DNA from 2 places in the Amycolatopsis sp. NBC_01286 genome. Region 2 is predicted to be linked to the other one. Evidence: riboswitches for the same ligand, from Rfam matches in the RefSeq annotation. Region 2 holds a riboswitch; the other holds the start of a gene.
The links. A riboswitch is a leader RNA that binds a small molecule or an ion and turns the genes downstream of it on or off. The one in region 2 is predicted to bind thiamine pyrophosphate.
Positions count from the first base shown of each region.

Region 1: it holds a riboswitch for thiamine pyrophosphate, as region 2 does, so the genes downstream of both, OG570_RS18395 (thiamine ABC transporter substrate-binding protein) here and thiO (glycine oxidase ThiO) in region 2, are expected to answer to the same signal.

Region 1 is NZ_CP108428.1:3,783,085-3,794,090, reverse strand. Features, by position in the region: gene OG570_RS18410 (ABC transporter permease) at 1-367, shown strand, start outside; gene OG570_RS18405 (ABC transporter ATP-binding protein) at 410-1,423, opposite strand; gene OG570_RS18400 (ABC transporter permease) at 1,423-2,985, opposite strand; gene OG570_RS18395 (thiamine ABC transporter substrate-binding protein) at 3,096-4,145, opposite strand; TPP riboswitch at 4,167-4,276, opposite strand; gene OG570_RS18390 (4a-hydroxytetrahydrobiopterin dehydratase) at 4,309-4,593, shown strand; gene OG570_RS18385 (winged helix-turn-helix transcriptional regulator) at 5,003-5,368, opposite strand; gene OG570_RS18380 (DUF1330 domain-containing protein) at 5,379-5,672, opposite strand; gene OG570_RS18375 (hypothetical protein) at 5,669-6,052, opposite strand; gene OG570_RS18370 (hypothetical protein) at 6,049-6,516, opposite strand; gene OG570_RS18365 (ArsR family transcriptional regulator) at 6,516-7,097, opposite strand; gene ychF (redox-regulated ATPase YchF) at 7,186-8,268, opposite strand; gene OG570_RS18355 (DNA-3-methyladenine glycosylase 2 family protein) at 8,383-9,822, shown strand; gene OG570_RS18350 (DUF1737 domain-containing protein) at 9,819-10,010, opposite strand; gene OG570_RS18345 (SMC family ATPase) at 10,032-11,006, opposite strand, start outside.
Region 2 is NZ_CP108428.1:3,185,946-3,196,951, reverse strand. Features, by position in the region: gene OG570_RS15560 (ion transporter) at 1-465, shown strand, start outside; gene OG570_RS15555 (MarR family winged helix-turn-helix transcriptional regulator) at 462-893, opposite strand; gene OG570_RS15550 (thiazole synthase) at 992-1,750, opposite strand; gene thiS (sulfur carrier protein ThiS) at 1,752-1,952, opposite strand; gene thiO (glycine oxidase ThiO) at 1,952-3,028, opposite strand; TPP riboswitch at 3,022-3,127, opposite strand; gene thiE (thiamine phosphate synthase) at 3,261-3,920, shown strand; gene OG570_RS15530 (hypothetical protein) at 3,983-4,723, opposite strand; gene OG570_RS15525 (threonine ammonia-lyase) at 4,870-5,817, shown strand; gene OG570_RS15520 (MFS transporter) at 5,819-7,357, opposite strand; gene OG570_RS15515 (GntR family transcriptional regulator) at 7,400-8,155, opposite strand; gene OG570_RS15510 (SIS domain-containing protein) at 8,304-9,350, shown strand; gene OG570_RS15505 (N-acetylglucosamine kinase) at 9,347-10,312, shown strand; gene OG570_RS15500 (DUF3159 domain-containing protein) at 10,414-11,006, opposite strand, start outside.

The DNA of each region.
Region 1 (11,006 bases), 600 kb from region 2:
GTCGGGAACCACGTTGTCGGTGGGCGGCGCACTGGCCAGGATCCTGCTGGTCGCGGGCTGGGTCGTGTTGCAGCTGTGGGCGGTCGGCGCGGTGGCGCTGGCGATCTCCAGCTGGACGGAACACCCGATGCTGGTGGTGGCGTCCGTGCTCGCGGCGGACATCGTGTTCACGATCCTGGGGTTCTTGACGTCGCTGGACTGGCTGCACCCGTTCTTGCTGACGCAGAACTGGTCGCTGGCACCGGCGGAGGTGCTACAGGACCCGATGGGCACACAGATGCTGGGCGAAGGCGCGTTGCGCGCGGGCTGCTACATCGTGATCGGGCTGTCGCTGGCTTACGCACGACTCTCGACCCGCGACGGCTGACCCGTCGTGAGTGTTTAGGGCGGTTAGAACCGCCCTAAACACTCACGACAAGCCGACCAGCGCCACACCGTCCGGGTCCAGTTCCAGCCGGACCTCGTCCCCCGCCCGGAAGTCCGTCGCCGCCGGGGCGACCGCGTCCACAGTGGACTCCGCCAGCCGGACCACCAGCCGTACGTGCTCGCGGCGGTGGACCGCCGCCACGACCTCGCCCGGCACACCCGAGCCGGCAACCCGCAGCGCGTGCGGGCGCAGCCCCAGCCGCACTGGGCCGTCGTCGACATCCGGTGCCGGCACGTCACCTAGCGGAGTCCGGACCACGCCACCCGTCGCAACTCCCTCGACGAACGACGTCACCCCCAGGAAACGGGCCACGTCGTCGTCCAGCGGGTTGCGCCACACGCGCCGGACCGCGCCCTCCTGACGGACCTCGCCGGCGTCGAGCACCGCGACCCGGTCGGCCAGCGTGAACGCCTCCTCTTGGTCGTGCGTCACCAGCAACGCCGTGATCTTGCTGCGCCGCAACAGGTCCGCCAGCTCTATGGCCAGCTGCTCGCGCAACCCGGCGTCCAAACCGGACAGTGGTTCGTCCAGCAACAGCAGCCGCGGCTCCGGCGCCAGCGCGCGGGCCAGCGCGACCCGCTGCGCCTGGCCGCCCGACAGCTCCGTCACCCGACGGCGCTCGAAGCCGGACAGGCCGACCAGCTCCAGCAGCTCGGCGACGCGCCCCGCCCACGCGGCCCGCGGGACGCCGTGCATCCGCAGGCCGAACGCGATGTTCGCGGCGACGTCGCGGTGGCCGAACAGCTGGCCATCCTGGAACACCAAGCCGAAGCCGCGGCGGTGCACCGGCACCGCGCCGAGGTCCTCGCCGTCCCAGCTGACCGTGCCGCGGGCCGACGGCTCCAGCCCGGTGATCGCGCGCAGCAGCGTCGACTTGCCCGAGCCGGACGGGCCGAGCAGCGCCAGTACCTCGCCGTCGGCGATGTCCAGCCGGGCGTCGCGCACCGCGACGAACGATCCATAGTGGACGGTCAGGTCCCGCACCGACAACGCCATCAGAACTCTCCCACCCGGCCACGCGCGGCCCCGAGCCGGTCGATCAGCGCGACCGCCAGCACCGTCACGAGCATCAGCAACGCGCACGCGGCGTACGCCATCTGGTTGTTCAGCTCCCCGGGGCGCCCCATCAGCGACGCGATCGCGACCGGCAGCGTCGGCGACGTCGGCCGCGCCAGGAAGCTCGTCGCGCCGAACTCGCCGAGCGCCACGACGAACCCGAACCCCGCCGCCGCGACCAGCGGCCGCAGCGTCAGCGGCAGGTCGATCTCCCGCCACACCCGCAGCGGGCTCGCGCCGAGCGTCGACGCGGCCTGTCGCAGCCGGACGTCGACCGAGCGCAGCACCGGCAGCACCATCCGCACGATCAGCGGGATGATCACCAGCGCCTGCGCGAGCGGCACCAGGTAGGGAGACGTCCGCAGGTCGCCGGGCAGCGCGTCGAGCGTCACGAGGTACCCGAACCCGACGGTCACCGCGGACACCCCGAGCGGCAGCATCAGCGCGGCGTCGAGCGTCTCGCCGAGCCCGCGCGCGGCCCGCGCCGGCGACCGGCGCAGCGCCACCAGCACCACCGACGCGAGCACGCCGACGACCAGCGCCAGCAGCGTCGCGTCGATCGCCACCTTCAGCGAGTTCAGCGCGGCGTCCCAGCCGGACACCTGCAACGCGCCCTTCTCGCCGGTGCCCGCGAGCGCGCGGTACCCCGCGAGGCTCCAACCGTCCGAAGTGGACACCGACTCGGCGAGCAGCGCGACGATCGGCGTCAGCAGCAGGGCCAGCACCACGCCCGCCGCGCCGACGACCCACCACTCACCACCGCGCGGGCGTCGCGCAGCGCCGGAACCGATCTTGGCGCCTTCCTTGCGCCGCCGCGCCAGCCCGCCGACGACCAGCGCCGCGACGACCGCCGCGAACTGGATCAGCGAAAGCGCCGACGCTCCGGAGAGGTCGAGCAGGTCGACCGTCCGGAGGTAGATCTCGGTTTCCAGGGTCCGGTACCGCGCGCCGCCGAGGATCAGCACGACGCCGAAACTGGTGGCGCAGAACAGGAACACCACAGCCGCGGCGGACGCGATCGCGGGCGCCAGCGCGGGCAGCGTCACCGATCGGAACGCCCGCCACGGTGACGCGCCGAGCGCCCGCGCGGCGTCGGACGTCCGCGAATCCAGCCGCGCCCAGAGCCCGGCGACGGTCCGCGCGACGACGGCGACGTTGAAGAACGCGTTGGCCAGCACGATCGGCAGCACACCGCCGTCCGGCCAGAGCGCCCGGAACGCCAGCCCGACCACCACGGTCGGCAGCACGAACGGCACGAGCACCACCGTCCGCGCCAGGCCGACGCCGGGCAGCCGCACCCGGGAAAGCAGGAACGCCACCGGCAGCCCGGCCAGCACCGCGACGACCGTCGAGCCCGCGGCGGTGGCCACCGTGAAGCCGGCCAGCCGCCAGGTCTGCGGGTCGCCCAGCACGACGTCGAGCCCGCCCGCGGCGAACCCGCGCCCGACGATCGCCAGCACCGGCCAGGCGAAGAACACCACCAGGAAACCGATCGGGGCCAGCCCGAGCAGCGCCAGGCCGATGCCGCGTGCGGTCTGCGGTGGCGCTACGACCACTGCTTTCCGGGGGCTCCGGGTGGCGGAGCCCCCGGCCCGGGGCGGAGGCCCGGATGTCACTGCACGAGCGTGCGCCATTCGCCGATCCACTTCTCACGCCCGGCCTGCACCTGGTCCGCGGTCAGCGCCTGCGGCTTCTGCGGCAGCGGCGCGACCTGCGCCCAGCCCGCCGGCAGGTCGACGCCCTGGCGCGCCGGGTAGACGTACATGTTGGCCGCCACTGTCGCCTGGAACTGCTGCGAAAGCAGGAAGTCGACGACCTTGCGCGCGTTCTCCTCCTGCTTGCCGCCGGCCAGCACCCCGGCGTACTCGACCTGCCGGTAGCAGGTGTCGAGCAGCGCCTTCGTCCGCGGCTTCCCGTCGTCGCCCACCTCGGCGGCCGGCGACGACGCGTACGAGACGACGATCGGCCGCGGCCCCTTGCCGGAGGAGCCCGAGAACTCCTTCGTGTAGGCCTCTTCCCAGCCGCTGACCACCTTGAGGCCGTTGGCCTTCAGCTTGGTCCAGTAGTCCTTCCAGCCGGCCTCGCCGTACTTCGCGACGGTGCCGAGCAGGAACGCGAGCCCGGGCGACGCCGTCGCCGGGTCCTCGGCGACCAGCAGGTCCTTGTACTTCGGGTCGGCCAGGTCGTCGTACGACTCCGGCGCCGGGATCCCCTTGGCCGTGAAGTAGTTCGTGTCGACGTTGACGCAGACGTCGCCGACGTCGACCGCCGAGAGCCGGTGCTCCGGGTCGACGGCGTAGCGCTGCGGCCCGCGGTCGGCCTCCGGGCTGGTGTACGGCTCGAAGACGCCCTCGGCCAGCGCGCGCGAGGCGAAGGTCGAGTCGACGCCGTACGCGACGTCGCCGACCGGGTTCGCCTTGGTGAGCACGAGCTTGTTGGTCAGCGAACCGGCGTCGCCCTGCTTGAGCACGGAGATCTTGATGCCCGACTGCTGCTGGAAGGCGTCGAGCACCTCCTGCGGCGCCAGGAAGGAGTCGTGCGTCACCAGGGTGACGGTGGGCGTCTGCTTCGCGTCACCGGACCCGTCCGACAGCGAACACGCCGCTGTGACGACGCTGACGACGGCGATGGCCGTCGCGGCGCGAACAGCACTGCGTTTCATCTACCCTCCTGCACTTCGCCGGACGAGGAGGGAAAGCCCTCCCTTCGCCGGCATGATCCGGGATCAGGTGCTAACGGTCGCGGGTCACCCCGCCTCTCAGCCCGGCTCACCGGACTCCCGTGGCAACCGTGCACCTTAGTCCAGGACGTTGGACGATGGAGCCATGACGGAAATCTTGAGCGACGACGAGGCCGACCGGGCCCTGCTCCACGGCTGGGTGCGCACGGGCGAGGTCATCCGGCGCGAGGTGGAGCTGCCGAGCTTCCCGAAGGCGATCGAGGTGGTGGACCGCGTCGCGGTGCTCGCCGAGGCCGCCGACCACCACCCGGATATCGACATCCGCTGGCGCACGCTGACCTTCCACCTCAGCACGCATTCGGCGGGTGGGCTGACGAAGAAGGACTTCGCGCTGGCCAAGCAGATCAACGAGACCCTCGACGGACTGTGATCCCGGCTACTCTGAGTGCACGAAAGCCCGCGTTCGGCGTCTCTCGGTAAAGGACTTCGCACCGAGAGGCAGATATGACGCAGGCGATCGTAGTGGGCACAGTGGCATTCGCGACGATGGTGGCCGCGGCCGGCGGGGTGCTCTGGTTCACCGTCCGCAGCCACCGTCACTCGGACGGCTGAGTGCCGTTTCTGCTGGTCAGCGGCATGATCGGGTGAGCTTCGTCACAGCTGCTAACACTCGGCATGGTCAACGCGCTGAACCCGCGGAAGCATCGGCCCGCTCGTAGGGAAAACGCCATGAACAGCACCCCCGCCACCGCCGCCCTGACCGCCACCCAGCGCGCCTGGATCAACGCCCTCGCGACCGCCGTCGTGCTGATCACGATCGCGATGATGGGCCTCCTCGGCTAGTCCGCCCGGTCGTAGGCCTGCCGGGCTTCTCGCAGGCTCGGCAGGTACTTCTCCGCCCACTCGCGGCAGCGGTCCATGGGCTCGAACAGGGTCCGGCCCAAGTCCGTCAGCGCGTACTCGACGCGCGGCGGGTTCTCGTCGTAGGTCTTGCGGGTGATCATCCCGTCGCGCTCCAGGGACCGCAGCGTCTCGGTGAGCACCTTCGGGCTGACGTTCCGGAGCGGCACGCGCAGCTCGGAGAAGCGGCGCGGCCCGTCTTCGAGGCAGAAGACGACCATGCCGCCCCACTTGTCCCCGATCCGGAACGGCGTGTCGGCCGACGGGCATTGCGGCGCGAAGAGATCAGCGGTCAGCGGCTCCACCCAGCCGACGTTAGGCCACGCCGTCGACGAGCAGCAACCGCCGTCGCAGCGCGGTCTTGCTCAGCTCGAGCGCTTCGGCGTACTCGGCGGAGGCGTACCAGCGTTCGGCCGTCTCACGGTCCGGGAACTCGACGAGGACGACGCGCTTGTGTTCGTCGAAGTCGCCTTCGAGGGCATCCGGTGCCGCGCCGCGGACGATGTAGCGCCCCTGGTACCCCGTGATCGACGCTTGGGCGAGTTCGCGGTAGCGCTGGGCTGCGGTTTCATCGAGGATCTCGACTTCGGAGATGACGTAGACGCTCACGGTTCCGAGGGTGGCAGAACTCCGGAGCCGTCACCTGGTGCTGTCACTACCCGGATTTCCGCCGGCGGCGGGAACTCGACAGGCGTCTCGTCGGCCACGCTCCAGTATTCGAGGCCGGACAAGCGGCCTTCGTCGACGAACAGGATGAGCCCGCCGTCCGCCACGTCGACGTCCACGGCCACCCGGCTCTCGACCTCGGCCACCGTCACGGTTTCGTCGACGGCGAGGTCGATCGTGGGACAGCCGCACGGGCAGCGGCCGGTCACCTCGGCCGTGCGCGCCTGGGCGCGAAGTTCCGCGGCACCGGGAAAGTCCGTCGCCAGCAGCAGGTCCAGGACCGCTCTCTCGCGCGGAGTGAGCGGCCGGCGTTCGGCGGTCAATAGCGTGGCATGTTCGGGATCGCCTTCTCGGCGACCTCGATGAGGGCCTCGACCTTCGCCACGTCGGCCGTCACGTCCTCCGCGGTCACCGAGGGCGCCTCCGAAGACCGGTAGGCGACTTCGTTGCGCCGGACCCGCATCCGGTTGAAGGGCCGCAAAACCGGCCCCAGCGGCGGGTCCAGCTGCGCGAGGACCGCCTCGTAGACGGTGACGTGCCCACCCCGGCTCGTCACCCGCAGCCCCTGGTTCTGCAGGACGGCGGCCAGCGCACGCCGTGCGCTGTCGTAGGCCAGTGTGTAGGCACCTTCCGGATCCGTGTCCTGCAGCTGCCGCGCCGACGCGAGGTGCGTACGGGCCCTGACGAGCTCGGCCTCGGCGGCCTCCCGCGACGCCGGAACGTGCTCGATGGCGCCGCGCGCGAGGAACGCGTCGATCCGTTCACGGCCTTGGTTCCACTGCGGCATCAGGTCTCCTGGCTGAGTTTCACCAGCGGACGCTCACGCACGCTGGTGAGGAACGGATCGGTGGTGCTCGCCGCCCACGACTCGGGCGAGACCCGGTGGACGTTGACCTCGCGCCCCAGCCGCCGTGACACCTGTTCCGCCGAGTCGAAGAGCGCGTCCGGATCGGGCGAACCGACGACGAGGACATCGACGTCGCCGGGCGGAAGACCGGGTTCACCGTTGTAGCGCGCGGCCCAGGAGCCGTAGATGTAGGCCTCGCGCACGCCGGCCAGCCCGGACAGGGCCTCGGCGAGCAGCGGCATCGGCCCGAAGGTGACGGCGATGAGCTCGCTCAGGGGCGGGTAGAGCGGGGTGTCGGTGCGCGCCTTGACGAGCCGGCTGCGGCCCACCCGCCGGTCTTCCAGGATCCCGCCACCGGTCAGCCGCTCGACTTCACGCAAGACGGCGGTGGGCGTGACACCACAGGCCTCGGCGAGCTCGGTGATGCTGTACTCGCGATCCGGGTGCAGGAGCACGAGCGCGAGCAGCTCACCCTGCATGCGCGAACGCAGGAGGGGCAGCAAGCTCGGCGAAGCTTTCATTGGACGCAGTATATCCTGCGCCCAATGAAAGTAACAACCAGCAACAAGCCGCTACTCGGCCAACCTACGACGTGGGGCCGACACAGATCTAGACGTTGAAGCGGAACTCCACCACGTCGCCGTCCGCCATGGTGTAGTCCTTGCCCTCCATGCGGACCTTGCCCGCGGCCCGCGCCGCCGCCATCGAGCCGGCGTCCATCAGGTCGGCGTATGAGACGATCTCCGCCTTGATGAAACCGCGCTCGAAGTCCGTGTGGATGACGCCCGCGGCCTGCGGGGCGGTCGCGCCCTGCGGGATCGTCCAGGCGCGCGACTCCTTGGGGCCCGCGGTCAGGTACGTCTGCAGGCCGAGCGTGTGGAACCCGGCGCGGGCCAGCGAGTACAGGCCCGGCTCCGGCTGACCGACCGACTCGAGCAGCTCGCGCACGGACTCCTCGTCGTCCAGCTCCAGCAGCTCCTGCTCGACCTTCGCGTCGAGGAAGACCGCGTCGGCCGGCGCGACCAGCTTCGTCAGCTCCTCGCGGCGGGCTTCGTCGGTGAGGACGCCTTCGTCGGCGTTGAAGACGTACAGGAACGGCTTCGTCGTCAGGAGACTGTGCTCGCGAAGCAGTTCGAGGTCGACGTCCTTCTGCGCGGAGAAGAGCGTGCGGCCGCTGTCGAGGATTTCCTTCGCCTTCTGCGCGGCCTCGAGCGCGGGCTTCGCTTCCTTCTTGGTCCGCGCTTCCTTCTCCAGGCGCCAGACGGCCTTCTCGAGCGTCTGCAGGTCGGCGAGGATCAGCTCGGTGTTGATCGTCTCGATGTCGCTCAGCGGGTCGATCTTGCCGTCGACGTGGATCACGTCCGGGTCGTCGAACACGCGGATGACCTGGCAGATCGCATTGGCCTCACGGATGTTCGCGAGGAACTTGTTGCCCAGCCCGGCGCCCTCGGAGGCCCCCTTCACGATGCCCGCGATGTCCACAAAGGACACCACCGCCGGCACGGTCTTCTCCGACTTGAACAGCTCGGCGAGCTTGTCCAGCCGCGGGTCCGGCAGCGGGACCACGCCGACGTTCGGCTCGATCGTCGCGAACGGGTAGTTCGCGGCGAGCACGTCGTTGCGGGTCAGCGCGTTGAACAGGGTGGACTTGCCGACGTTGGGCAGACCGACGATACCGAGGGTGAGGCTCACGACCCCGAAGTCTACGTGGCCGGTCCGCGGCGGCCGCCAGGGCTCACGACCAGGCCGAACGCCGTGTCGGATTCCCGCCAGCCGCGGCGCTGACCTGCTGGCAGGGTGGGATTCATGGTTCCGAACACGGCGGTCGCCGAGGCCCCGGCGCTCTGGCGCGACGCCGAGCGCTGCTACCGCGTGGTCACCGCCCGCGACCCGCGCTTCGACGGCCAGTTCATCATGGCGGTCCGCACCACCGGCATCTACTGCCGCCCGTCGTGCCCGGCGTCGACGCCGAAGGAGCAGAACGTCCGCTTCTACCCGACGTCGGCGGCCGCGCAGGCCAACGGCTTCCGCGCCTGCCGCCGCTGCTTCCCCGACGCCGTGCCCGGGTCGCCGGACTGGAACCTGCGCGCCGACCTGGCGGCGCGGGCGATGCGCCTGATCTCCGACGGGACGGTCGAACGCGAAGGCGTCCCGGGCCTCGCACGGCGGCTCGGCTACTCCGAGCGTCAGCTGGGCCGCGTGCTCACCGCCGAGCTGGGCGCCGGCCCGCTCGCGCTCGCCCGGGCGCACCGCGCGCATTCGGCGCGGCTGCTCATCGAGATGTCCGAGCTGCCGCTGACCGACGTCGCGTTCGCGGCGGGCTTCTCCAGCGTGCGGCAGTTCAACGAGACGATCCGCGAAGTGTTCGCGACAACGCCTTCGCAGCTTCGCGCCTTCGCTGCTTCGCGGCGTAGACGTCAGGGTGACGTAGGCGGGACGCGGCTCAGCCTGCGACTGCCGTTCAGACCGCCTTTCGACGCCTTCGGGCTGCTTCGCTTCTTCGCGGACCAGGCGGTGCCGGGCGTCGAAGACGTCACCGACGGCACGTACACCCGCACGCTGCGCCTCGCGCACGGCACCGGCGTCGTGCGGCTGACGCCGGAGCCGGACCACGTGCGCTGCGAGCTGCACCTCGCCGACCTGCGCGATCTCAGCAGCGCGGTCAGCCGCGTCCGCCGGCTGCTGGACCTCGACGCCGACCCGGCGGCGGTCATGCGCGTCCTCGGCGCCGACCCCGCGCTGGCGCCGATCGTCGAGGCGGTGCCGGGAATCCGCGTCCCGGGCGCGGTCGACGGCGAGGAGCTGCTGCTGCGCGCCCTGCTCGGCCGGGATCTACCGGCCGCCCTCGGCGAGGAGGTACCCGGCGAAGCGGTAGTGACGAGGCTGTTCCCGACGGCGGCCCGGGTCGCGACGGCGGGACCGCCGTCGGTGCGGGGTGTCGCGGCGGCGCTGGCCGAGGGCCGGCTGGACGTGCACGTCGGCCGCGACGCGGCGGACCTGCGAGCGGAGCTGCTCGCGTGCCCGGGGATCGACGCGTGGACGGCGGACTACGTGCTGATGCGCGTCCTCGGCGCGCCGGACGTCCTGCTGACCGACGACGCCGCGTTGCAGCGCTGGGCGGCGGCGCTCGGCATCACGGACCTCGCGGACCGGGCCCGGCAGTGGACGCCGTGGTGCTCCTACGCCGGGATGTACCTGTGGCGCGCCGATCCGGCGGGGCCGGAACCTGTCGCGAACAGCTGCTAGCCCTGCTCGCCCCGCCACAGCAGGGCCTGGGCCACGATCACCTGGTCGCCGTCGAAGGTGGCCGCCGGTGAGCCGTGTAGGTGGTAGCCCAGTTCCAGGGCTTCGCTCACCCGGTGGCAGAACTTCGCGTCGTCCGGGCCGGTGAGCAGGCGGTAGCGGGGCAGGCCCTCGGGCGGCTGGTCCGTCATGGCTTCATCTTGGCCGAGTGCTCAGCCCGCGCGCACCTCCACTGTCGAGCCCGTGCGGGCCTTGCGGACCCGTAGCCGCGTCGGGATGCGCTGCCGCAGCTCCTCGACGTGCGACACCAGCCCGACCACCCGGCCACCGGCGCGGAGCTCGTCGAGGATGTTCATCACCACGTCCAGCGTCTCGGCGTCGAGCGTGCCGAAGCCCTCGTCGACGAACAGCGTGTCCAGCAGCGCGCCGCCGGTCTCGCCGGCGACGACGTCCGCCAGCCCCAGCGCCAGCGCCAGTGACGCCAGGAACGACTCGCCGCCGGACAGCGTCTTCGCCGGGCGGATGGTGCCCGAGTAGTCGTCCAGCACGTCGATGCCGAGGCCGCCGCGGGTGCCGCGCGCGCCGGCCGCGTCCGAGTGCACGAACGCGTAGCGCCCCTGGCTCATCGTGCGCAGCCGGTGCGTGGCGGCGACCGCCACCTCCTCCAGCCGCGCCGCCAGCACGTACGAGCGCAGCGACATCTTCCGGCTGTTCTGCCCGCGCCCGTTGACGACGTCCGCCAGCGCGCGCAGCTCCGCGTACTCCGCTTCGGCCGGCGCCAGCCCGGCGAGCGTCTTGCGCAGCAGCCCCGCCAGCCGGGTCAGCTCTTCGTGCTGGGCAGCCGCGACGCGCAGCGCCGCGTACGCCGAGTCGGCGCGCGCCCGCGCCAGCTGGGCCGCGTCGGCCGCGCGGCCGACGTCCGCGACGTCGTCCGGCGAGATGCCGAACAGGTCGGGCTCGGCCAGCAGCGCCCGCGCGCCCGCCGCGGTCGCTTCCGCCTCGGCGATGCCCTGTTCCAGCTTTTCGATCTGCTCGTCCGGCAGCATCGCCGAGCGCGCCTTCTTCAGCGACGTGAAGCCCTTGGCCGCGACCGCCGCGTCGACCAGCGTGCGTTGCTGCGCGACCCGTTCCCGGGCGCCGGTGACCGCCGTCCGTGCCTCGGCGACGGCTTCGAGCGCCTCGGCCAA
Region 2 (11,006 bases):
GTCGTCCCGTCGATGCGCAAGGTCGTCTCCGGGCTGCTCGCGGCGATCCCCGGGATGGCGTCGATCGCCGCGTTGCTCGGGCTGATCATCTTCGTCGCCGGCGTGATGGCGACCAAGCTGTTCGGCGTGATCTCGCCGGAGAACTTCGGCGACCTCGGGACGTCGTTGTTCACGTTGTTCCAGGTGATGACCGGCGAGGCGTGGCCGGACATCGCGAAGGAGATCATGCAGCAGGCGCCGATGGCCTGGATCTTCTTCGTCGTCTACATCCTCGTGTCCAGCTTCGCGGTGCTGAACCTCTTCATCGCCGTCGTGGTCAGCGGCATGGAGGACGAGCTGCGCCAGGACATCCGCGAAGAAGAGGCGAAGCAGGCCGCGACGCAGGCCGAAGCGAACCGCGAAATCCTCGAAGAGCTCCGCGCCCTGCGCGCGGAGCTGGCCGAGCTGCGGCAGAACGCCGCTTAGCGGTCTTCGTCGGCGATCAGCGCTTCGAGCGCCGGGAGCGCCGTGGTCAGCGCCTCGCGGTGCTCCGGCGACAGCTTGTCGAGCCGCCGGTTCAGCTCCTGTACGCGCGTCGACCGGACGCCGGACACGAGCCGCTCGCCCTCTTCGGTGGCCTTCGCCAGCCACGCCCGCCGGTCGACCGGGTCGGACTCGCGGCTGACGTACCCGGCCTCGACCAGGGAAGCGATGATCCGCGACATGGTCGCCGCCGCGACACCCTCCTTGGCCGCGAGGTCGCCGAGGCGCAGCTGGCCGGCGTGGACCAGGGTCGCGAGCGCGGAGATCGCGCCGTGGCCGGGGCCCGGCACACCGGCCTGGCGCAGTGACCGGGACAGCCTGCCCACGGCGAGGTACAACCTGCCCGAGGTGTCCTGAACCGATGTGGTCACGGCTGGCTCCTTCTGCCCTCACCCGTGCGCGGGTGCGCCGGAAAGTTCCGTCTACCTTACGGGTTGGCGGTGCGGGTTCGGTGTTAAGGCGCTCCGGTTCACCGCGGCGGGCTCGACGCCTGCGCCCAGAAGCGCTGCGGCACCCGCCCCGCGCCGCGGGCCAGCCGTCCGGCGACGACGGCCGACCGCATCGCCGCGGCCATCCGCTCGGGATCGCTGGCCCGGGTGACCGCGGTGGACAGCAGGACGGCGTCGCAGCCGAGCTCCATCGCCAGGGTGGCGTCCGACGCGGTGCCGATTCCGGCGTCGAGGATCACCGGGACGCCTGCTCGCGAGACGATCAGCTCGATGTTGTGCGGATTCCGGATCCCGAGGCCGGTGCCGATCGGCGCGCCCAGCGGCATCACGGCGGCGCAGCCGGCCTCCTCCAGGCGCAGCGCGAGCACCGGGTCGTCGTTCGTGTAGACGAACACGGTGAACCCGTCGGCGGCCAGCTGCTCGGCCGCGTCGAGGGTTTCGACGGGGTCCGGGAGCAGCGTCCGGTCGTCCGCGTGGACTTCGAGCTTGATCAGATCGGTACCGAGCGCCTCGCGCGCCAGCCGCGCGGTGAGCACGGCTTCGGCGGCGGTGCGGCAGCCCGCGGTGTTCGGCAGCAGCTCGATCCCGAGGCGCCGGAGCAGTTCCAGGACGCCGGAGCCGCCCTCGGCGTCGGCGCGGCGCATGGCGACGGTGGTCAGCTCGGTGCCGGACGCGACCAGCGCCCGTTCGAGCACGGCGAGGTTCGCCGCGCCGCCGGTGCCGATGATCAGCCGTGACGACAGCTTGTGCGTGCCGATGACGAGCGGTGCTTCGTCCACTTCAGCCTCCCTGGACGGCGGTGAGCACGTCGAGCGCCGCGCCCTTGGGGACGGCGGTGGCGGCCCAGTCGCCGCGCCGGACGACCACGCCGTCGACCGCGACGGCGATGCCGGGCCGTTGCCCGCCGGTGGCGTCGAGGACGTCGGCGACGGTCGCGTCGTCCGGGAACTCCGTCCACTTGCCGTTGAGCTTGATCTCCATCACACGTGCTCCTTCTGGTGCAGGCGGGCGGGTGAAGCCGCTTCGACGCCTTCGGGCGGCTTCTCACCTTCGAGCCAGGCGACCACGGCGGCCGCGGTCACGGGGGCCAGCAGCAGGCCGTTGCGGTGGTGCCCGGTCGCGGCGTAGACGCCGTCGTCCAGGACGCCGAGGTACGGCAGCGCGTCGCGGCTGCCGGCGCGCAGGCCCGCGGCCGTCTCGACCAGCTCGTACTCGGTGATCGCCGGGAAGACGCGCTCGGCGCCCTCGATCAGCTCGCGGACACCGCGCGCGGTGACGGCCTGGTCGAAGCCCGCTTCGTACTGCGTCGCGCCGAGGACGAGCTCCTGGTCGCCGCGCGGGACGAGGTAGATCGGCCGGCCTTCGACGACGGCGCGGACGGTCCGCGTCGGCGGCGGCAGGCAGCCGCGGCGCGGTTTGAGGCGGAGGATCTCGCCCTTGAGCGGGCGGACGGCGTCGGCGAGCCGCGGGTGCAGCCGCCCGGTCCAGGCGCCGGCGGCGAGCACGACGGCGTCGGCGTCCGGGATCGTTTCGACGCGTTCGCGGACGAACCGGACCTGGCGGTTGACGCAGGCCGCGTACAGCGCGTTGAGCAGTTTCCGGTTGTCCACGGCCAGGTCGCCGGGCACGTGGAGTCCACTTCGGACGGACCCGACGCCGGGTTCGAGCCGCTTGGCCTCGCGCCCGGTGAGGCGTTCGGCCGCGCGGCCGAGGGACTTCAGGTGGCCGGCGAGGATGTCGAGGTGCCCGGCGTCGGCGCTGTCGAAGGCGACGACGAGCGTCCCGTGCTCGGCGAGCCCGGGGTCGACGCCCTCTTGCTTGAGGTCGGCCGCGAAGCCGGGCCACCGGCGGAGGGACTCTTCGCCGAGGGCGAGGACGTCTTCCTCGCCCGGCCAGGCCTCGGTGACCGGGGCGAGCATGCCACCGGCCAGCCAGGACGCGCCGCCGCGCACGGGTTCGGGGTCGTAAACGGTGACCGCGTGACCTTTCGCGGCCGCGCGCCACGCCGCGGACAGGCCGATCACGCCGGCACCGACCACGGCCAAGGTGTTCGTCATGGGATCACGCTCCCTGCGCCGGCATGACCCGGATCAGGTTCCACGGTCGGAGCGGCAGCTCCCTCTCAGCCCGTGCCTCGGGCTCCCGTGCGGACTCGGCCACCCTACTGCGCCGGTCGTTACCAGTCCAACCACAGCCACGGCCGGATGGCTTTCGAGGCAACGGCACGTACCGCTCGATGGCCGGCCTGCTTTTGGCCGGACCGGTAACCGGCCAGGTACGGTCGCCGCTATGCCCGCCCTCTCCGGTGACAAGATCCGCGCCCGCCTCGACACCGCGCGCCTGTACCTGTGCACGGACGCCCGAACGACCCGCGGCGACCTCGCCGCGTTCGCCGACGCGGCCCTGTCCGGCGGCGTCGACATCATCCAGCTGCGCGACAAGACCGGCGCGTTGGAAGCCGCCGGCGAGATCGCGGCGCTGGAGGTGCTGGCGGAGGCGTGCGAGCGTCACGGAGCACTGCTCTCGGTGAACGACCGGGCGGACGTGGCCCTGGCGGTCGGCGCGGACGTCCTCCACCTGGGCCAGGACGACATCCCGGTCCCCTTGGCCCGCCGCATCGTGGGCGACGACGTCGTGATCGGCCGCTCGACGCACTCGGTCTCGCAGGCTGCGGCCGCTGCTTCCGAGCCGGGTGTGGACTACTTCTGCACGGGCCCCTGCTGGCCGACGCCGACGAAGCCGGGTCGCTCGGCGCCGGGCCTGGACCTGGTCCGTTCCACGGCCGCCGCCGCGGTGTCCCGGCCGTGGTTCGCCATCGGCGGCATCGACGTCCCGCGCTTGCCGGAGGTCCTGACGGCGGGAGGGTCGCGGATCGTGGTGGTCCGGGCGATCACGGAGGCGGAGGACCCGGCTGCGGCAGCCCGCGAACTGCGCTCCCACCTGCTCTGACGCTGAAGTCCGTGAAGGACTCCTTACCGGCTCTTATGGCCGGTAAGGAGTCCTTCACGGCTTTACGGGGTCGGGGTGGACGCCGCGCCCTGGCTGGTCGGGGGTGCCGCCGAGGTTGTCGGCTTCTGGGAGGTCGTGCTCGGCGTTGTCGGGGTGGTGGTCGGTGTGTCCGACGAGGTCGTCGGTGGGGTGTTCGACTGCGTCGTCGTCGACGACGTGTCCGTCGGTGAGTCCTGGGTGTCGTTCGTCGAGGTCGAGGGCGTCGTCGACGGGGTCGGGGTCGAGGGGCCCGAGCCGCTGCCGAAGATCTTGCCGATGCCCGCTCCCGTGCCGCCCGCTACCTTGCCGCCCGTGGCCGCGTCCACGCTGACCATCGCCAGGATTGCCACCGCGAACGCCACCACACTCGTGCCGATGATCAGTGGCCAGCGCAGTTTTCGCAGCCTGCCCGGCTCGTCGTCCGGACCGTCCGTGGGCAGGTCGTCCGGGCGCTTCAGCCGGACCGTGGGTTGCTCGGCCAAGGGCACCTCGGCGCCGCCTCGGCGGCGGATGCCCGACGTCGCCAGCTGGCGGGCCTTCGACGCGGCCGCTCGCGTGCGCTGCAGTGAGCGCAGGTACACCTCGCCGCCGACCGTGGTGATCACGCTCGCCACGCCCGCGCCGGCCACCGTGCCCGCCACGCCGAGCGTCGACCCCAGCAGCGCCGCCGTCACCGCCGCGAGCGCCGCCGCCATCACCTGCGCGATGCGCAGTCCTGACTTCGCTTCCTTCGTTTCGGAAGTCGCTGCGTTCTCCTTGCTCATGATCCCGATCCGGTAGTAAGTCTTCTCCCCTGTCCAACGTGTAAGGCGCGCGGGAAACTCCCCTCGTTGCCGCAGCGTGAGGAGCGCCACGTTGACCGTCCACTATGGACAGTGTAAACCGAACGGTTTCTTGACATACTCGGCACATGGAACTGGTCACGATCTCCGACATCGAGGCGGCCGCGAAGCGCGTCGAAGGTGTCGCCGTGCGCACGCCGCTGTTGCTCCAAACGTGGGACCCGCGCGAGTCCTTGTGGCTCAAACCCGAGAGCCTGCAACCGATCGGCGCGTTCAAGGTGCGCGGCGCGTTCAACGCGATCGGCACCCTCGACGACGCGACGCGCGCCCGCGGCGTCATCGCCTACTCGAGCGGCAACCACGCGCAGGCCGTCGCGTACGCGGCGCAGCGGTACGGCGTGCCCGCGGTGATCGTCGTGCCGGACGTCGCGCCGCGGATCAAGGTCGAGGCCACCCGCTCGTACGGCGCCGAGGTGATCGAGGTGCCGATCGGCGAACACGAGGCCAAAGCGCACGAACTGGCCGCCGAACGCGGGCTGACCCTCGTCCCGCCCTACGACCACGCGGCGATCATCGCCGGGCAGGGCACCGCGGGCCTGGAGATCGCCGAAGACCTGCCGGACGTCGACGTCGTGCTGGTGCCGGTGAGCGGCGGCGGGCTCGCCGCCGGCGTCGGCACCGCGATCAAGGCGCGCTGCCCGCGGGCGCGGGTCATCGGCGTCGAGCCCGCGCTGGCCGGCGACGCGACCGAAGGCCTGCGGCTGGGCCGCCAGGTCGACTGGCCGATGGCCGACCGCGCCCGCACGATCGCCGACGGCCTGCGCGCCCAGCCGTCCGAGCTGACGTTCGCGCACCTCACGAAGGTCGTTGACGTCATGGTCACGGTCACCGAGGACGAGATCCGCGACGCCGTCCGGACGCTGGCGCAAAAGGCCCGCCTGGTCGCCGAGCCCAGCGGCGCGGTGACGACGGCGGCCTACCTGCACCACGCGGCCGAGCTGCCCACCGGCCGAACGGTGGCGATCGTCTCCGGCGGCAACGTCGACCCGGCGCTGTTCGCGGAGATCCTGGCCTGAGTCAGGCGGGGGTCCCCCGGCGCACGTGCGTCGGCGGGCCCTCGACCCCGCAGCTGAAGCACTCGCCCAGGTGCGGCGCCTCGTCCGGGTGGGACGACTCGTCCGCGGCCGGCGGCGCGGGCGCGGGAGTCGGCGGCGCGAGGACGCCGTTGTGGATGCCGAGCGCGATCAGCCCGCCGGCGATGGCCAGGACCGCGCAGATGATCAACGCCGTCCGCCAGCCCGCGGTCAGCGCGACCGGGTCGTTGTACGCCTCGCCGGTCAGCCCGGCCGCGGCGGGCAGCACCGCCACCGCCAGCAGGCCGCCGGAGCGGGCGATCGCGTTGTTGACGCCCGACGCGACGCCGGCGTAGCGGTCCGGGGCCGCGGCGAGCACCGTCGCGGTCACCGGGGCCACCACGGTCGCCAGGCCCAGCCCGAACACGACGACCGCGGGCAGCACGGCCCCGAGGTAGGACGCGCCGGGCGCGATGCGCAGCATCAGCAGCATCCCGATGCCGACGACGATCGGCCCGACCACCAGCTGCGTCCGCGGGCCGATGCGCTGCGCGAGCGCACCCGAGCGGCCCGAGAGCAGCAGCATGATCACCGTGAGCGGCAGGCCGGACAGGCCGGCCGCGGTCGGCGAGTAGCCGAGCGAGACCTGCAGCTGCATGACCAGCAGCATCAGCACGCCGCCGAGCGCCGCGTACATGGCGAAGGTCAGCGCGTTGGACAGGGTGAACGTCCGGTCGCGGAACAGCGACGGCGGCACCAGCGGCTCCCGCGAGCGGTGCTGGACGAACACGAACGCGGCCAGCCCCGCGATCCCCAGCACACCCGCGACCAGCACGATCGGGTCGCCGATGCCGCGTCCCGGCGCCTCGACCAGCGCGCCGGTGATCCCGGCGAGGCCGATCGCGCCGAGCGCGGCGGCGCCGAAGTCCGGGTGCCCGGTCGCTTCCTCGTCCCGCGACTCGGGCACGAACTTGCGCGCCATGAAGACGACGGCGACCGCGATCGGCACGTTGATCAGGAACGCCAGCCGCCACGACCACAGCTGGACCAGCAGCCCGCCGAGCAGCGGCCCGGCGGCGGCCGCGATGCCGCCGAGGCCGGACCACGCGCCGATCGCGCGGGCGCGCGCGTCGTGCGCGAAGGACGACTGGAGGATCGCCAGCGACCCGGGCGTCAGGAGCGCGCCGCCGATGCCCTGCAGGATGCGCGTCGCGACGAGCATCTCGGTCGACGTCGCGGCGGCGCAGAGCCCGGACGCGACGCCGAACCAGACGACGCCGATGAGGTACATGCGGCGCCGGCCGTACCGGTCGCCGAGCGAGCCGGCGACCAGGATGAGCGCGGCGAGCGCCAGCATGTAGCCGTCGAGGATCCACTGGAGCCCGGCGACGGACGCCCCCAGCTCGGTGCCGATGCGGGGCAGGGCGACGTTGACGATCGTGCCGTCGAGCATCGCCATGCCGGAGCCGAGGATGGTCGTGGCGAGCACGCCGCGCGCGGCGTGCGTCCCCCACCGGATCCCGGTGTCTTCGGTGGCTGTCACCAGCACACTCCACCGTGCCCGAAGACCCCCGTCAACCTGGCCCTACGGCATCAGCGTCGTGACGAACTTGTAGCGGTCCCCCCGGTAGATCGCGCGGGCGAACTCCACCGGCTTGCCGTCGGTGGCGAACGAGTGCCGTGTCAGCATCAGCACCGGCATGCCGACGTCCGCCCCGAGCATCTCCGCTTCCTGCGGCCCGGCGAGCGACGTCTCGATCGTCTCCTCCGCGCGTTCCAGTTCGACGCCGTAGTGCTCGCGCAGAACGGCGTACAACGACGCGCCCGCCGAGACGTGCTTGCGCAAGCCGCGGAAGCGGCCGAGCGGCAGGTGCGTCGTCTCCAGTGCCATCGGCTGGGAATCCGCCAGTCGAAGCCGTCGAAGGCGAAGAATTTTCGCCCCCGTCCGGATTCCGAGCAGTTTCGCCAGATCGCCCTCGACCGGGAGCTCCTCGACTTCCAGGAGCTTGGACGACGGCTTCAGGCCCTGCTTGCGCATGTCCTCGGTGTAGGAGGACAACTGCAGCCGCTGAGCGAGCTTCGGCTCGGCCGCGAAGGTGCCTTTTCCCTGCACACGGTGCAGCCGGCCCTCGGCGGTGAGGTCGGCCAGCGCCTGGCGCACGGTGGTGCGGGAGACCGTGAACTCCCCGGCGAGCGCGCGTTCCGTCGGGATCGGCGACCCGGGCGGCAGCACGTCGAGCAGGTCCAGCAGGTGCTGTTTCAGTGCCCAGTACTTGGGCTCTCGCTGACCGCGCATCCCGGCGACGGCACCCGCCTCGCCCGCGGTGGTGGTGTCCAACATGCCCGACTCCCTATGTCTTCCCTCATAACACGCCACGTCCCCGTAAGAAACGTACCCTTTTCCCCAAACGCGCCGCCCTACTAAGATTGGTCTAGACCTGACCGACGCCGCCTGAGTCCGGTACATAATGCCGGAGGTGGAGAGGAAAATGATGACCGAACAACGGCCCGGCGAGCACATGGCCGCGGAGATCGCCCAGCAGCCGGACGTCTTGGCCGGACTGGTCGAGCGTCAGGCGGAAATCGCCGGGGTGGCGGAAAAGATCTCACAACGCCCCCCGCGCTTCGCTTTGCTCGCCGCGCGTGGATCGAGTGACCACGCAGCGTTGTATGCGAAGTACCTGATCGAGGTAATGCTCGGCCTTCCGGCTGGTCTTGTCTCCCCGTCTACGGCGACGCTGTACGGCGCGCGGCCCGATTTGCGGGACGTGCTGTTCGTCACGGTCAGCCAGAGCGGCGGCTCACCTGACCTGATCGAGGTGACCGAGACGGCCCGGCGCCAGGGCGCGCTGACCGTGTCCGTCACCAACACGCCCGAGTCGCCGCTGCGCGCGGCGTCGGAGCTCGGCATCGACATCGGCGCCGGTGTCGAGAAGGCCGTCGCCGCGACCAAGACGTACTCCGCCACCCTGATGGCGCTGTACCTGCTGATCGACGCGGTGCGCGGCGGCAAGGCGGCCGACGCCGAGAAAATCGGCGAGCTGGCCCAGCAGACCCTCGACGGCTCCGTCGAGGGCGTTCAGCGCGCGGTCGACCGCTACCGCTTCGTGGACCGCGTCCTCACGACCGGCCGCGGCTACTCCTACGCGTCCGCGCTCGAAGGCGCGCTCAAGCTGGCCGAGACCAGCTACCTCGCCGCTCGCGCGTACAGCGGCGCGGACCTGCTGCACGGCCCGGTCGCGGCGGTGAACGGCGAGACCGCCGTGCTCGCGGTGACCAGCGCCGGGCACGGCGGCCAGGCGATGCACGAGGTCCTCGAGGCCGTCGGCAAGCGCGGCGCGGACGTCCTCGCCGTCGGCTCGGCCGCCTCCGAGGTGCCCGCGGCGCTGCGCATCGACGTCGCGCCGACCGTCGAGGAGCTGGCGCCGATCCTGGAGATCCTGCCGCTCCAGCGGCTCGCGCTCGGCCTGTCGCTGGCCCGCGGCGGCGACCCGGACAGCCCGCGCGGCCTGCTGAAGGTGACCAAGACCCGGTGACCTTCGCTGTCGGCGTGGACGCCGGCGGCACGTCGACCAGGGCCGCACTGGTCGACGCCGCCGGCGTCGTGCTGGGTACCGGGCGCGGCGACGGCGCCAACCCCAACGCGCACGCGCCCGAGGTGGCCGCGGGCCGGATCGCCGACGCGATCACCGCGGCCCTCGGCGGGCGCGACCCCGGCGGCGTGCGCGCGTGCGTCGTCGGCATGGCCGGGGTCAGCAAGCTGAGCGACCCGGCGATCGCGGCCGTGTTCGACGCGGCGTGGGCCCGGATCGGGCTCACCGGCGTCGTGCGTACGGTCGCCGACGCGGAAGTGGCGTACGCGTCCGCGACCGCCGCGCCGGACGGGACCGTGCTCGTCGCCGGCACCGGCTCGATCGCGGGCCGGATCCGGAAGCGGCGGCTGGCCGGCACCGCGGGCGGCTACGGCTGGCTGCTCGGTGACGAGGGGTCGGCGTTCTGGCTCGGCCGGGAAGCCGTCCGGTCCACTTTGGAGGCACTCGGGCGCGGGTCGTCACTCGACGGCCTCCCCTCGGCGGTGCTCGCCGAAGCGCTCGGACCGTCCGGTGTGGACGTCCGGACCGACGCCGAGCGGCTCGCCGCGTCCCGGGCGTTGATCACGAACGCCAACGCGGAGGCGCCGGTGCGGCTGGCCCGGTTCGCCCCCTTGGTGAGCGCGGCGCACGACACCGGCGAGCCCGCGGCGGGCGAAATCGTGGCCCGCGGGGCCGGGCTGCTGGTCGCGAACGCCCTCGCCGCGCGCGAGCCCGGCGAGTCGACCCCGGTCGTCCTCGTCGGCTCGGTGCTCACCGGGACCAGCCCGGTCGGGGCGCTCGTGCGGCGTGGATTGACCGGTCTCGAGGTGCTGACCAGCTCCGATGGGGTGCTCGGGGCGGCCTGGCTGGCCGCCGTCGACGCCTTCGGCGAGGGGGCGCCGAGACCCGCGCTCCTGGGAAAATGAGCAAAACGCGGCGCGAAGACGTGAAAACGTCGACTGAACCCGGGTAGGCCGGGTACCGTAGGCAGTGGCCCCCGGACCCTCCCCCCTCGCCGGGGGCCGCCTTATGCCCCGGGTACGTCCTCCGGCCGGGTTTCGGGGGTCAAGCGCAGGCCGGGGTGCTCCGGCGGCAACGCGCGGTAGAGCACCCAGCCACTGACCGCGACGGTCAGCGCGACCAGCGGCCACGACAGCACCGTGCGGGCCACGCCGAGCGCGATCACCTGGCCGGACCACCACAGCAGGCCGTAGACGACGACGCGCAGCACGTACTGGCCGAACACCCACACCCAGCTCGCCCTCGAGTAGGCCTTGAGCAGGACGGGGTCGCGGCGCCAGCGCGTCTTCTGGCCCAGCACCAGGCCCACGACGACGCCGAGCAGCGGCCAGCGGACCACGATGCTGGCCGCCCAGAGCAGCGCGCTGGCCACATTGGACATCAGCTGCAGCAGGAAGAAGTCCTGGGCGCGGCCGGTGTGGAGGGCGATCAGCGCGGCCGCGACGACGGCGGCGAGGCTGACCACGATCGCGCGGATCTTGCCGCCGCGGGCGTACCGGAAGACCCCGAGCGCGACGGCGACCGCGATGGCGGCGCCCGCCCCCCAGGCGATGGACTGGCCGGCCGCGAGCCAGCCCACGACGAAACCGACCGGCGGGA